One region of the Streptomyces europaeiscabiei genome, then DNA from elsewhere that is predicted to be linked to it. Evidence: riboswitches for the same ligand, from Rfam matches in the RefSeq annotation. Region 1 holds a riboswitch; each other region holds the start of a gene.
What was found. A riboswitch is a leader RNA that binds a small molecule or an ion and turns the genes downstream of it on or off. The one in region 1 is predicted to bind cyclic di-AMP.

Region 1 (3,683 bases):
TCATCGACCGGTTCGTGGACAAGGGCGAGGCCGACCTCATCCACGAGTTCGCCTTCCCCCTCCCCATCTACGCGATCTGCGACATGCTCGGCGTCCCCCGGGAGGACCAGGACGACTTCCGGGACTGGGCGGGGATGATGATCCGGCACGGCGGTGGCCCGCGTGGCGGCGTCGCGCGGTCGGTGAAGAAGATGCGCGGCTATCTCGCCGACCTCATCCACCGCAAGCGGGAAGCTCTCACCGAGCACCCCGCGCCCGGCGAGGACCTCATCTCCGCGCTCATCCGCGCCTCCGACCACGGTGAGCACCTCACCGAGAACGAGGCCGCGGCGATGGCGTTCATCCTGCTGTTCGCCGGGTTCGAGACGACCGTCAACCTGATCGGCAACGGCACGTACGCCCTCCTCACCCACCCCGAACAGCGCGCCCGCCTCCAGGCCTCCCTCGCCGCCCGGGAAACCGCGCTGCTCGAAACCGGCGTCGAGGAACTCCTCCGCTACGACGGCCCCGTCGAACTGGCCACCTGGCGCTTCGCGGCCCAGCCCCTGACGATCGGCGGGCAGGACATCGCCCCCGGCGACCCCGTCCTCGTCGTACTCGCGGCGGCCGACCGCGACCCGGCCCGCTTCGAGGACCCCGACACCCTCGACCTCTCCCGCCGTGACAACCAGCACCTCGGGTACGGCCACGGCATCCACTACTGCCTGGGCGCCCCACTCGCCCGCCTCGAAGGCCAGACCGCGCTGGCGACGCTCCTCACTCGCCTCCCAGACCTGCGACTCGCAGGGGATTCAGCCGATTTGAGGTGGCGAGGAGGTCTCATCATGCGGGGGTTGCGCACGCTTCCGGTGGAATTCACCCCGCAGAAGCCGCCTGTGAGCGGTACGTAGCGGTATCCGGGCGGCCCGTAGCAGTACCCCATTCCGCGCCAGAAGATGACGCTCCCTCAACTCTGTGATCTTCACGTGATCTGCGCTGCATTAACTTGTGACAACTGATCGACTGCCGATACGTTCACACGTCAGTGCGAAGGGGGCACCGTGCCCGTCGCACGGGCCACTGCTGTCGTGTGAAAGGCAACCGCATGCTCTCCGGGAACGGTCGTCACCGTCGCCCCCGTCAGGCTCCTGCTCTCCTCGTCGCGGCCGGAGTGACCGGATCGGCCATCGCGATCCCACTCCTCGGCGCCACCGGCGCGAGTGCGGCCAGCGGAACCACCTGGGACCAGGTGGCGGAGTGCGAGAGCGGTGGCTCCTGGAGCGCGGACACCGGGAACGAGCGCTACGGCGGCCTCCAGCTGACCCAGGCGAACTGGGAGAAGTACGGCGGCCTCGACTACGCGACGACCGCCGACCAGGCCAGCCGTTCGCAGCAGATAGCGGTCGCCGAGAAGGTGCTCGCCGACCAGGGCGTCGGCGTCTGGTCCACCTGCGGACTGCTCCACAACCTCGGCGGCGACTCCGGTTCCGCCGACGTGGACACGGGTGTCGCGGGCGACTCGGCGAGCTCCGACAGTTCCTCCGACTCCCTTGACTCGTCCGGTTTGTCGGATTCATCCAAGTCAACCGACTCGACCGACTCGGCCAAGGCGGGCGACTCCGTCGACTCGACCGACTCGGGCCGGGCCGACGGATCGGGCAAATCGTCGGACTCGTCGGACTCGTCCGTGAATGCCCCCGAAGGTTCCACCAAGGCGGAAACCGGCACCGGCACCGGCTCGGGCGACTCCACGGCCTCCGGCGGTGAAGACCCGGACGATTCAAGCCGGAGTGACGGCTCTTCGGCTGCCGATGACAGCGACAGCGGCGCCGGCCGTCACCGCGGCGCCAGCGCCGACGAGGGCGCCGACTCGGACGCCGACGCCGATGCGGGCGCGACCGACGACTCCCGCACCGACTCCGCCTCCTCCGGCCGTCACGCCTCCCGTGGCGGCGACGCGGCGCGTGAGGTCGCGGACGGCGCGTACACCGTCCAGGTGGGCGACAGTCTGACGGGCATCGTGAACTCGCTCGGCCTGGGTGGCGGGTGGCGGGACCTGTACGCCGAGAACGAGGGCACGGTCGGAACTGACCCGGACCTTATCCTTCCCGGTCAGACCCTCGAAGTCGGTGTCGAAACGGGCGAAAAGTAGCGACAGTTCAGGTCACGGTTCGACACTGAATGCCCGTTTTGATCTAGGTGGGAGATGAATCACAGACCCCCTGATCGTCTTTGAAATTCGGGCAATCACCTGTTTACGGTCGTGACCGCTCGCCACAGCGGGCCCTTCCGGTCGGCACGCCGAATCCTGCCAGCGACCGCGAGGAACAGTCGTCGCGCAAGCGCCGTAGGCAGGAGCGGGGGACCCAAGGTAAGTGCCGGGTCCGGCAGTTACGGCCCTTCGGGGTCGTACGTCCGGAACCGGCTTGGGGTGAAGCCGTGCGACGTGAGCCGAGAGGCGAGCGTGCGCGGCCGGGCAACTCAACCGGCCCGAACCCGACAGCTCACCTCGTAGGCGTCGGTGAGGGGATCTCTCCATGCTGTTTTCCAGCAAGGGCAAGCACCGTCGCCCGTCCAAGGCCGCTCGCGCCATCGCCGTCGCCGGTGTCACCGGCGCCGCCGCCATCGCCGCCCCGCTGATGGTCGCCGGCAGCGCCTCCGCCGCCACCGCCTCCGAGTGGGACGCCGTCGCCCAGTGCGAGTCCGGCGGGAACTGGTCCATCAACACCGGCAACGGCTACTACGGCGGTCTGCAGTTCGCGGCCTCCACCTGGGCCGCCTACGGCGGTACGCAGTACGCCTCCACCGCCAACCAGGCGAGCAAGGCCCAGCAGATCGCGATCGCCGAGAAGGTCCTTGCGGGCCAGGGCAAGGGTGCCTGGCCGGTCTGCGGCGTCGGCCTGTCCGGCGCCGCGTACGACGGTGCCGCCGCCTCCGGTGGCACCTCGAACTCCGGCTCCTCCTCGCAGGAGAGCACCCAGGAGAGCACCAAGAAGAGCACCGAGGACACCCGCGCCTCCCGCTCCTCCGAGCGCTCCACCGTCGAGACCCCGACCGGCAAGAAGGTCAAGAAGGGCGACGGCGAGTACAAGGTCGTCAGCGGCGACACCCTCAGCGGTATCGCCGAGAAGAAGAACGTCAAGGGTGGCTGGGAGAAGCTCTTCGAGCTGAACAAGGACATCATCGACGACGCCGACTTCATCTACCCGGGCCAGCAGCTCCACCTGAGCTGACCCCCGGCTGCCGCGACGGCCGCTCGACGTCTGCCATCCCCACGGCCGCCCCAACGGCCGGGCAGGCGGGGCGGGTTCAGCCGGGCCGAAATGAACAAGGCCGCTCCCCGGCTGAACCACAGCCCACTCACATCCGTGTCCTCCATAGTGAAGACCTCGTGAGGGCCGTCCCCCCGTCCCCACGGGCTCCCCGCCCCGGTGCGCATTCCCCCGTACGCACCGGGGCGGGGCTTTTTCGTGCGCGTCCCCGAGTCGCCGCCCTGCGCGTCCGCCCGGGCCACTCCCTCCTTCTGTTCACTTTCTCGCCCACCCCCCTTTGTTCCGAGCTGAAACAATGGGTACGGTCTGTCTGTCCACGGGACGGTCGGTCGGCTGCCGACGGCCCGGGGGCGGTTAGGCTCTAGTCGCAAGGCCCAAGCGGCCCCGCACAACCAGCGTCACATCCCATGAAGGAGATGCTCGTGCCGTCCA
Region 2 (3,683 bases), 2.0 Mb from region 1:
TCCCGGACGCCCCGGGTGGGTTGGTGCGTCTCGGGGGGCGGGGGTGCGGGGGGTTGTTCGCACCCCCGCGGCGGAGCAGCATGTCGATACCGTCCCGCGCCCCTTTCAGGGCCTGCGGCCGTTTCGAGCGGCGCGACCTCCGCCCGGCTCCGTGAACTCGCGTTCGGGCAACGGGCGTTGACATGGCGGCACCCTGTGGCGGTCGGGATGCCGGACGTCGTCCGGTTCGCGTCGAACCGATGGGGCGCCGCATCCGTATTCTCTGATCATGGCCGCACCCACCGCATATTCACTCATCGCCACTGACCTGGACGGAACGCTCCTGCGCAGTGACGACACGCTCTCCGACCGGTCCCTCGCCGCGCTGGCGCGGGCCACGGAGGCCGGTGCTCAGCACCTCGTGGTGACGGGACGGCCGGCACCGAGAGTGCGACCACTGCTGGAGGACCTCGGCAGCAGGGGGCTCGCGGTGTGCGGGCAGGGCGCGCAGTTGTACGACCACGGCGCGGACCGGCTGCTCTGGTCCGTCACCCTGGACCGTGAACTCGCCGAGACCGCGCTCGGCAAGATCGAGGCGGAGGTCGGACAGGTGTACGCCGCCGTCGACCAGGACGGCGTCGACGGCCTCACCCTGATCGAGCCCGGCTACCTCATGCCGCACCCCACGCTGCCCGCCGTGCGGGTGCCGCGCCGGGACGACCTGTGGTGCGAGCCGATCAGCAAGGTGCTGTTGCGCCATCCCTACCTGTCCGACGACGAGTTGGCCTCGGCGGCGCGCATGGCGGTCGGTTCGCTGGCGACGGTCACCATGTCGGGGCCCGGCACCGTCGAACTCCAGCCATGCGGCATCACCAAGGCGACGGGCCTCGCCCTGGCCGCCGAGCATCTCGGACTGACCCCGGACCGGACCATCGCCTTCGGTGACATGCCCAACGACATCCCGATGTTCGACTGGGCCGCGCACGGGGTCGCCATGGCCAACGCCCACCCCGAACTCAAGGCCGTCGCCGACGAGGTGACCCTCTCCAACGAGGACGACGGCATCGCGGTGGTGCTGGAGAAGCTCTTCCCGTGACGGCTCTTGCCGTGACGGCTCTTCCCGTGACGACCCCCCTATGACTGCTCCTCCTGTAACGGCTCCGGCGCGAACCGTCCTTCGGTGAACGGTTCCTCCCACGCATGACTGTTCCCCTGGGCCCGCCGGCCCAGGGGAACAGAACAGCGTGGAGAAGGGGGAGCCGGAGGCTCAGTACGCGCCGAAGACGTTGTCGATCGAGCCGTACCGGTCGGCGGCGTAGTTGCACGCCGCCGTGATGTTCGCGACCGGGTCGTAGGGGTCGTACGGGGTGCCGGACACGTGGTACGCGGCGAACGTCGGGTCGATGACCTGGAGGAGGCCCTTCGACGGGGTGCCCGCGGCGGCGTTGGAGTCCCAGTTGTTGATGGCCTGCGGGTTGCCCGACGACTCGCGGATGATGTTGCGGTAGATCCCGTTGTACGTCCCGGGAATTCCCTTTTGCGCCATGATGTCCAGCGACTCGCGGATCCAGCCGTCGAGGTTGTTCGCGTAGGTCTTGACCGACGCCTGCGTGGCGGTGGAGGCCGTCGAGGACTTCTGCGCCGTGGACGACTTCGTCGCGTTCAGCTTCAGCTTCAGGCCCGGCCGGATCAGCGCGGGGTTGTCGCCGATGGTCGTGCGGTTGTCCTTGTAGAGCCGCTGCCAGCCGCCCTTGGTGTGGTGCTTCCGTGCGATGGAGGAGAGCGTGTCACCGGAGACCACGGTGTACGTCCGGGAGGCGGGCTGCGCCGCGGCGGGCGCGGACTGCGGGGCCGACTGTACGGAGGTGACGGCCTGGGCCGGGGTGGCGGCGTTCGCGGTCGTGGCGACCGTGAGCGGGAGGGCCAGTGCGGCCCCGCCCGCTCCGGCGGCGACGATGCCACGGGTCAGCGCGTTGCTTCTGGGGCGGCGGTGTTTGCCTTGTGCGGGCATGGCGAATTCCTCTCCGTCGCCTACGGGGTGAGCTGTCGGGTTCGGACTGGAGATGCCCGGCCGTGCGTGTCGTCCCGGCGGTCGCTGTGCGTGCGGCGTCCGCTGGGACTGCGCGTGGCTTCACCCCAAGCCGGTCCGAATGGGGAAAATCGGACCGACGGCTTACCTGGGTCCCCCGCTCCTGCCGTGCGTGGATGAGTGGTGATGGGTGGGGAGTCCGGGGCGGCGGCAGGATTCGGCGGTCCGTCCGGACGAGGTGTGAACGTATGCGAGAGCACACGACCGGAACAAGTCCTGATTTGGCGCTTTGATCCAGTTGACCTTGAGTTTGATGCGATTCGGCCCCCGGCTTCGGGTGTCGTTCGCGACTCAACTTGCCTACCGCAAAGGGAAAGTCGCCGACGTGGGGCGAGGGTCCCGCGCGGGGTGCCCGTGACCCAACTCACGGGAGAAGTCCGGAGAAGTGCCGGGTAAGCGGCAAATCGGTCAACTCGGGCCGGGCTGGTGGGGCGCATATGGGTGGAAAACGGCTGGTCTGCGGGCGCGGATACGGCCGGCCGGGGGTGTGTGGGCGTCTCCGGGGGAGGGGCGGGTACCCGTCGCTGGCCGTGGCGGGCGGGTCCGGCATGCGCGTCGGTGGATATCGGCGCGTATCAGTTGATCAAGAATATGGGGAGTGCGGTCCCTTACCACCCGGGGCGAACCCGTGGGCGCTCGTGGTGATCGAAAGGTGACCGGATACGCTGACTCGGGTGATGACAGCGACAGATCGACAAACTTTGTCATCGACTGTGAGAGCGACCTAGACCGACCGTGTGACCGTCATTAGACGTCAGCAGACAGGAGAACCCTCGTGACCGTCGTCGAGCCGTTTGGGCTGAGCGCGCGGGACCAGGCTCTCGAAGCCGATGTCCAGGCCGGAATGGCGGCCGTCGAGGAGGGTCTGCTGGAGGCGACCAAGAGTGCGGTCCCGTTCATCCAGGAGGCCGCCCAGCATCTGCTGCGCGCGGGCGGCAAGCGGTTCCGGCCGCTGCTGGTGATGCTCGCGGCGCAGTTCGGCGACCCGTACGCGCCGGGTGTCGTGCCCTCGGCGGTGGTGGTCGAGCTGACGCATCTCGCCACGCTGTACCACGACGACGTGATGGACGAGGCCGAGGTGCGCCGCGGCGTGCCGAGCGCCAACGCCCGCTGGGACAACTCCCTGGCCGTGCTGACCGGTGACTTCCTCTTCGCCCGCGCCTCGCACGTCCTCGCCGACCTCGGCCCCGACGCCGTCCGCATCCAGGCCGAGGCGTTCGAAAGGCTGGTCACCGGGCAGATCCTGGAGACCGCCGGGCCGCGCGACGGACGCGACCCGATCGACCACTACCTCGACGTGCTGGGCGGCAAGACCGGGTCGCTGGTCGCGGTCGCCGGGCGGCTCGGCGCGCTGATGGCGGGCGCCGACGAGACCGTGGTCGACGTGCTGACCCAGTACGGGGAGCGCCTCGGCGTCGCCTTCCAGCTCGCCGACGACGTCCTCGACATCGCCTCCGACTCGCACGAGTCCGGCAAGACGCCCGGCACGGATCTCCGTGAGGGTGTGCCGACCATGCCGGTGCTGCGACTGCGTGAGCGGGCGGGGCGGCTGGGGCTGCCGGACGACATCGCCCTGTGCGAGCTGCTCGACTCCGACCTCACCGACGACGCCCGC
Region 3 (3,683 bases), 690 kb from region 1:
TGCCGCCGAGGGAGAGCGGGAAGACCTCGATGTCGGACGTGCCCAGCTTGCGAAGAGAAGTCATGTCCAACGTCAACCGGCGAGGCGGACGCCCGCATTCCGCCCCAGCGTGAACGGTAGGTGAAGCCGTGGAGCGGGGGAAAGCCTCGGCCGACGCCGGGTGCCTGCTTCGTCGACGCCGACCTGCGGTCTCCCTCCTCTCCCTCCTCTCCCTCCTCTCTCGCCTCTCTCGCCGGCACGCCGTCCGGCCCCACCCGCTCCGCTCCGTACCTGCTCTGCCCTGTCTCCCGCTCTGCTCCGTACCCGCTCCGCCCTGCCTCGCTCCGCCCTGCCTCGCCCGGACATGACGAACGCCGCGTAGTCCTCACGGACCTACGCGGCGTCGCTGGTTCCGACCGGCTCTACGGGGTCAGGCCCTTGCTGCGCAGCCATGCCGCCGGGTCGATGCCGCTGGCCGAACCGCCAGGGTGGACCTCCATGTGGAGGTGGGCGCCGGTGACGTTGCCGGTGGCGCCCACGCGGCCGATGACGTCGCCGGTGGCGACCTTCTGGCCGACGCTGACGCCGATGGAGGACTGGTGGGCGTACCAGATCTCGGTGCCGTCATCGAGGGTGAGGACGGTCTTGTAGCCGTAGGAACCCTCGTAGCCGGCCTGCGTGATGGTGCCGCCGTGGACCGCCTTGATGAGGGTGCCCGTGGGGGCGGCGAAGTCGAGGCCGGTGTGGTAACCGGAGGACCAGTAGGGGCCGGCCTGGCCGAAGGTGGAGGTGAGGGTGTACGAGGAGGTCGGAAGCGTGAACTGCTTGGCGAGGGACGCGAGGCGCTCGGCTTCCTTCTTCTCCGCGGCCTCTTCCTCCGCCTTCTTCTTGGCGGCGGCTTCCTTTGCCTCGGCTTCCTTCTTCTCCTTGGCGGCCAGCTCGGCGGCCTTGTCCGCGGCGGCGGTCTGGGCGGCCTCGGCGGCGGCCTTGTCGGAGGCGTCCTGCTGGGACTCGGCCTGCGCCATGATGCGGGCGCGCAGCGCCTCACCGGCGTCGGCGGTGCCCTGCTCGGCGTCGGCGGCGGTCAGGCCGGCACTGCTGAGCGGGGTGGTGGAGGCCTGGGGCTCCGGCTCGTCGGCCTCGTCCTCGAAGACCGAGCCGACGTTCGGCATGTCGGGCATCGATATGGACACCGGGGCCTTGCCGGACTGCGCGCTGGCCATGCCGGCGCCGCCGACGGCGGCTATGACACCGACGCCGAGAACCGTGGAGCTGCGGGCCAGTCCGCCACGGGCGAGTCCACCGCGCGGCTTGGCGACGCGGTGCCGGCCGCGAACGGGGCGAATGGTCTCCTCGCTGGGATTCCACTCCTGCCAGGGGCCCTCGTTGTCGCTGTTGTAGCTGCCGTAACCGAACGTCTGGCTCTCGCCTTCGCGTTGGTTCGGGACGAACGGGGCTTCGGTCGCGGACCGGTTCGACGCCACGTGGGCGCGCTCCTTCCTTCCTCCTCGCCTACCGGGTTAGCTGACGGGTTCGGAGCAGGAAGGTCTCCTACGCGCGTAAACCGGACGTGCGGACTGCCACGACGGTTTCCGTGCGATTCACCCCAGGGTGGTGGTTCCCCGGTTCCCTTGCGGGATTCGGCGCATGAGCACGGAGCCGACTCTTGTGACGGCTGGGACGACCGCGCTGCGTTATCGAACGTTAATAGACGCGAGTACTCCATTCCAAGCTGTTCTGAATGATCGTTCCGGCCTGCGCGCTGGACTTTACGGGGCATGGGGGGTTTAAAACGGGCGAGTTGACCTTGCCTCACGAGTAACAAAAGTTCTGACGTTACATCAGCTTCTATACGGAGGACGGTCGAACAGACACGTTCCGTGATACCGCGGTCCCCTGATCGCGAGAGACGTGAGAGACATGAGAGACGTGAGCGATGTGGGAGACATGAGAGACGTGTGGGCGGCGGGTTGTCAGGATCGGCGGACCGCCAGGAGGGCCATGTCGTCCGTCGTGCTGTCACCCGTGTGTCGGCGCACTTCCTCCGCGAGGGTCGTCAACAGGGCGCTCGGGGCGGAGAAGACCCGGCCGGACAGGCGCGCGGCCGGGTCGTAGAAGACACCGCGCGCGTCCCGCGCCTCGGAGAGGCCGTCCGTGTAGAAGAGCAGCATGGCGCCGGGCGGGAACCCGGTCTCCTGCGCGCGGTCGGGCCAGGTCCCCAGGTCCTCCATGCCCAGCGGGAGCGCGGACTGCGGGGCGTCCAGAGTGCACAGGGTCCCGTCGGCGTACAGCAGCAGGGGTGACGGATGGCCTCGGTTGACGATCCGGGCGCGGCCGGCACCGTGCGGGAACTCCGCCAGTACGGCCGTCACGAACCCCTCGCGCTCCACCGCCGCGTCCCGTCGCGCGGCCTCCCGCCGCGTCGCCTCCCGGGCCAGCGCCCGTTCCAGCCGCTGGGCGACCGCTTCGAGCGTCGACTCCTGCTCGGCCGCCTCCCGGAACGCGCCGATCAGCACCGCCACCGCCGACACGGCCCCCAGCCCCTTGCCGCGCACATCGCCCACGATCAGCCGTACGCCGTGGGGTGAGTCCTGCACCGCGTACAGATCGCCGCCGATCGACGCCCCCGCCTGCGCCGCCTCGTACCGCGCGGCGAACTCCAGCCCGCCGATCCGCTCCTGCGGCACGGGCAGTACGGCCCGCTGGGCCGCCTCGGCGATCTCGCGGGCGGTGGCGAGCCGGGCGTCGCTGCGGCGAACGAGACGGTTGATCAGTACGGCCAGTACGGCGACGGTGACCACCGTGGCGATCTCGGTGATCGCGTCCACGTGGCCCGTGTCGCCGTAGTAGACGCGGACGGCGGTGATGCCGGCGACCGAGGCGGCGCCGGTGATCACCGTGCCGTGCAGCGAGAAGAGCGGGGCCGCGACGAGGGGAGCGGCCGTGAAGAAGGGGACCGCCGTGAACTCGCGCGGAGTGAAGTGGTCGTAGAAGAGGCCGACGACGATCAGCAGGCCGGGAATGAGGCGAACGAGCGTACGGGTGTGCGAGAACCGCCACCCACCCGGCTCCCTGACACCCTCCACTCCCTCTCTCTGCCCCACGGCTACAGGGTTTCCGGGTGTGGCGTGCGGGGCTAGTCGGCGGGGCCGACTGGGCTAGTGGGAGGAGTGGGGGCCGGAGGGGGAGGGTGGGGGCCGGAGGGGGAGGGGGAGGGCCGAAGGCGGAGGGTGCGGGCCGAAGGCGGAGGGTGCGGGCCAGAACGGGCGGATTGTGGGTGTGGAGGGGGAGGCGCTGCTCCGGTCTGGGGGCGGATGAGCGGCCGTCGGCGGTTGGTTGCCGGAGGCCAGTGGGGCCGGCAGCTGCTGGCGGAGACCAGGGCGGCTGGGGGCGGCGGCTACCGAGACCGGGGCGGCTACGGCGACCGAGACCGGGGCGGCTGCGGGCGGCGGCTACCGGGGTCGTCTCCTCGCCCTCCTGCCCTCGGCCCTGTTCCCGCCCCCGAGGGCTCAGCCCGCCGTCAACCCGGTCAGTCCCGTCAGCTCCGGCAGGGGGAGCGTGTGGTGGGTCTGGAGGACCTTCGCTCGGAGGTAGCGGACGTTGTGGGCGGTGGTGAAGACGCCCGTGGGCACGCGGTGGCGGACGCCGACGCCCAGGTCACGGAGCTGCTGCGCCTTGTCGGGGTTGTTCGAGAGCAGGTCCAG

Region 2: linked by a shared signal. The riboswitch ahead of OG858_RS27565 (LysM peptidoglycan-binding domain-containing protein) and the one ahead of OG858_RS18400 (LysM peptidoglycan-binding domain-containing protein) in region 1 are both predicted to bind cyclic di-AMP.
Region 3: linked by a shared signal. The riboswitch ahead of OG858_RS21615 (M23 family metallopeptidase) and the one ahead of OG858_RS18400 (LysM peptidoglycan-binding domain-containing protein) in region 1 are both predicted to bind cyclic di-AMP.

The regions. Positions count from the first base shown of each region.
Region 1 is NZ_CP107841.1:4,268,774-4,272,456, reverse strand. It holds gene OG858_RS18410 (cytochrome P450 family protein) at 1-890, shown strand, start outside; gene OG858_RS18405 (LysM peptidoglycan-binding domain-containing protein) at 1,085-2,131, shown strand; cyclic di-AMP (ydaO/yuaA leader) riboswitch at 2,313-2,512, shown strand; gene OG858_RS18400 (LysM peptidoglycan-binding domain-containing protein) at 2,517-3,212, shown strand; gene eno (phosphopyruvate hydratase) at 3,674-3,683, shown strand, end outside.
Region 2 is NZ_CP107841.1:6,297,949-6,301,631, forward strand. It holds gene OG858_RS27560 (Cof-type HAD-IIB family hydrolase) at 269-1,075, shown strand; gene OG858_RS27565 (LysM peptidoglycan-binding domain-containing protein) at 1,247-1,990, opposite strand; cyclic di-AMP (ydaO/yuaA leader) riboswitch at 1,995-2,201, opposite strand; gene OG858_RS27570 (polyprenyl synthetase family protein) at 2,844-3,683, shown strand, end outside.
Region 3 is NZ_CP107841.1:4,956,495-4,960,177, forward strand. It holds gene OG858_RS21610 (aldo/keto reductase) at 1-64, opposite strand, end outside; gene OG858_RS21615 (M23 family metallopeptidase) at 402-1,463, opposite strand; cyclic di-AMP (ydaO/yuaA leader) riboswitch at 1,474-1,635, opposite strand; gene OG858_RS21620 (PP2C family protein-serine/threonine phosphatase) at 1,953-3,065, opposite strand; gene OG858_RS21625 (GTP cyclohydrolase II) at 3,489-3,683, opposite strand, start outside.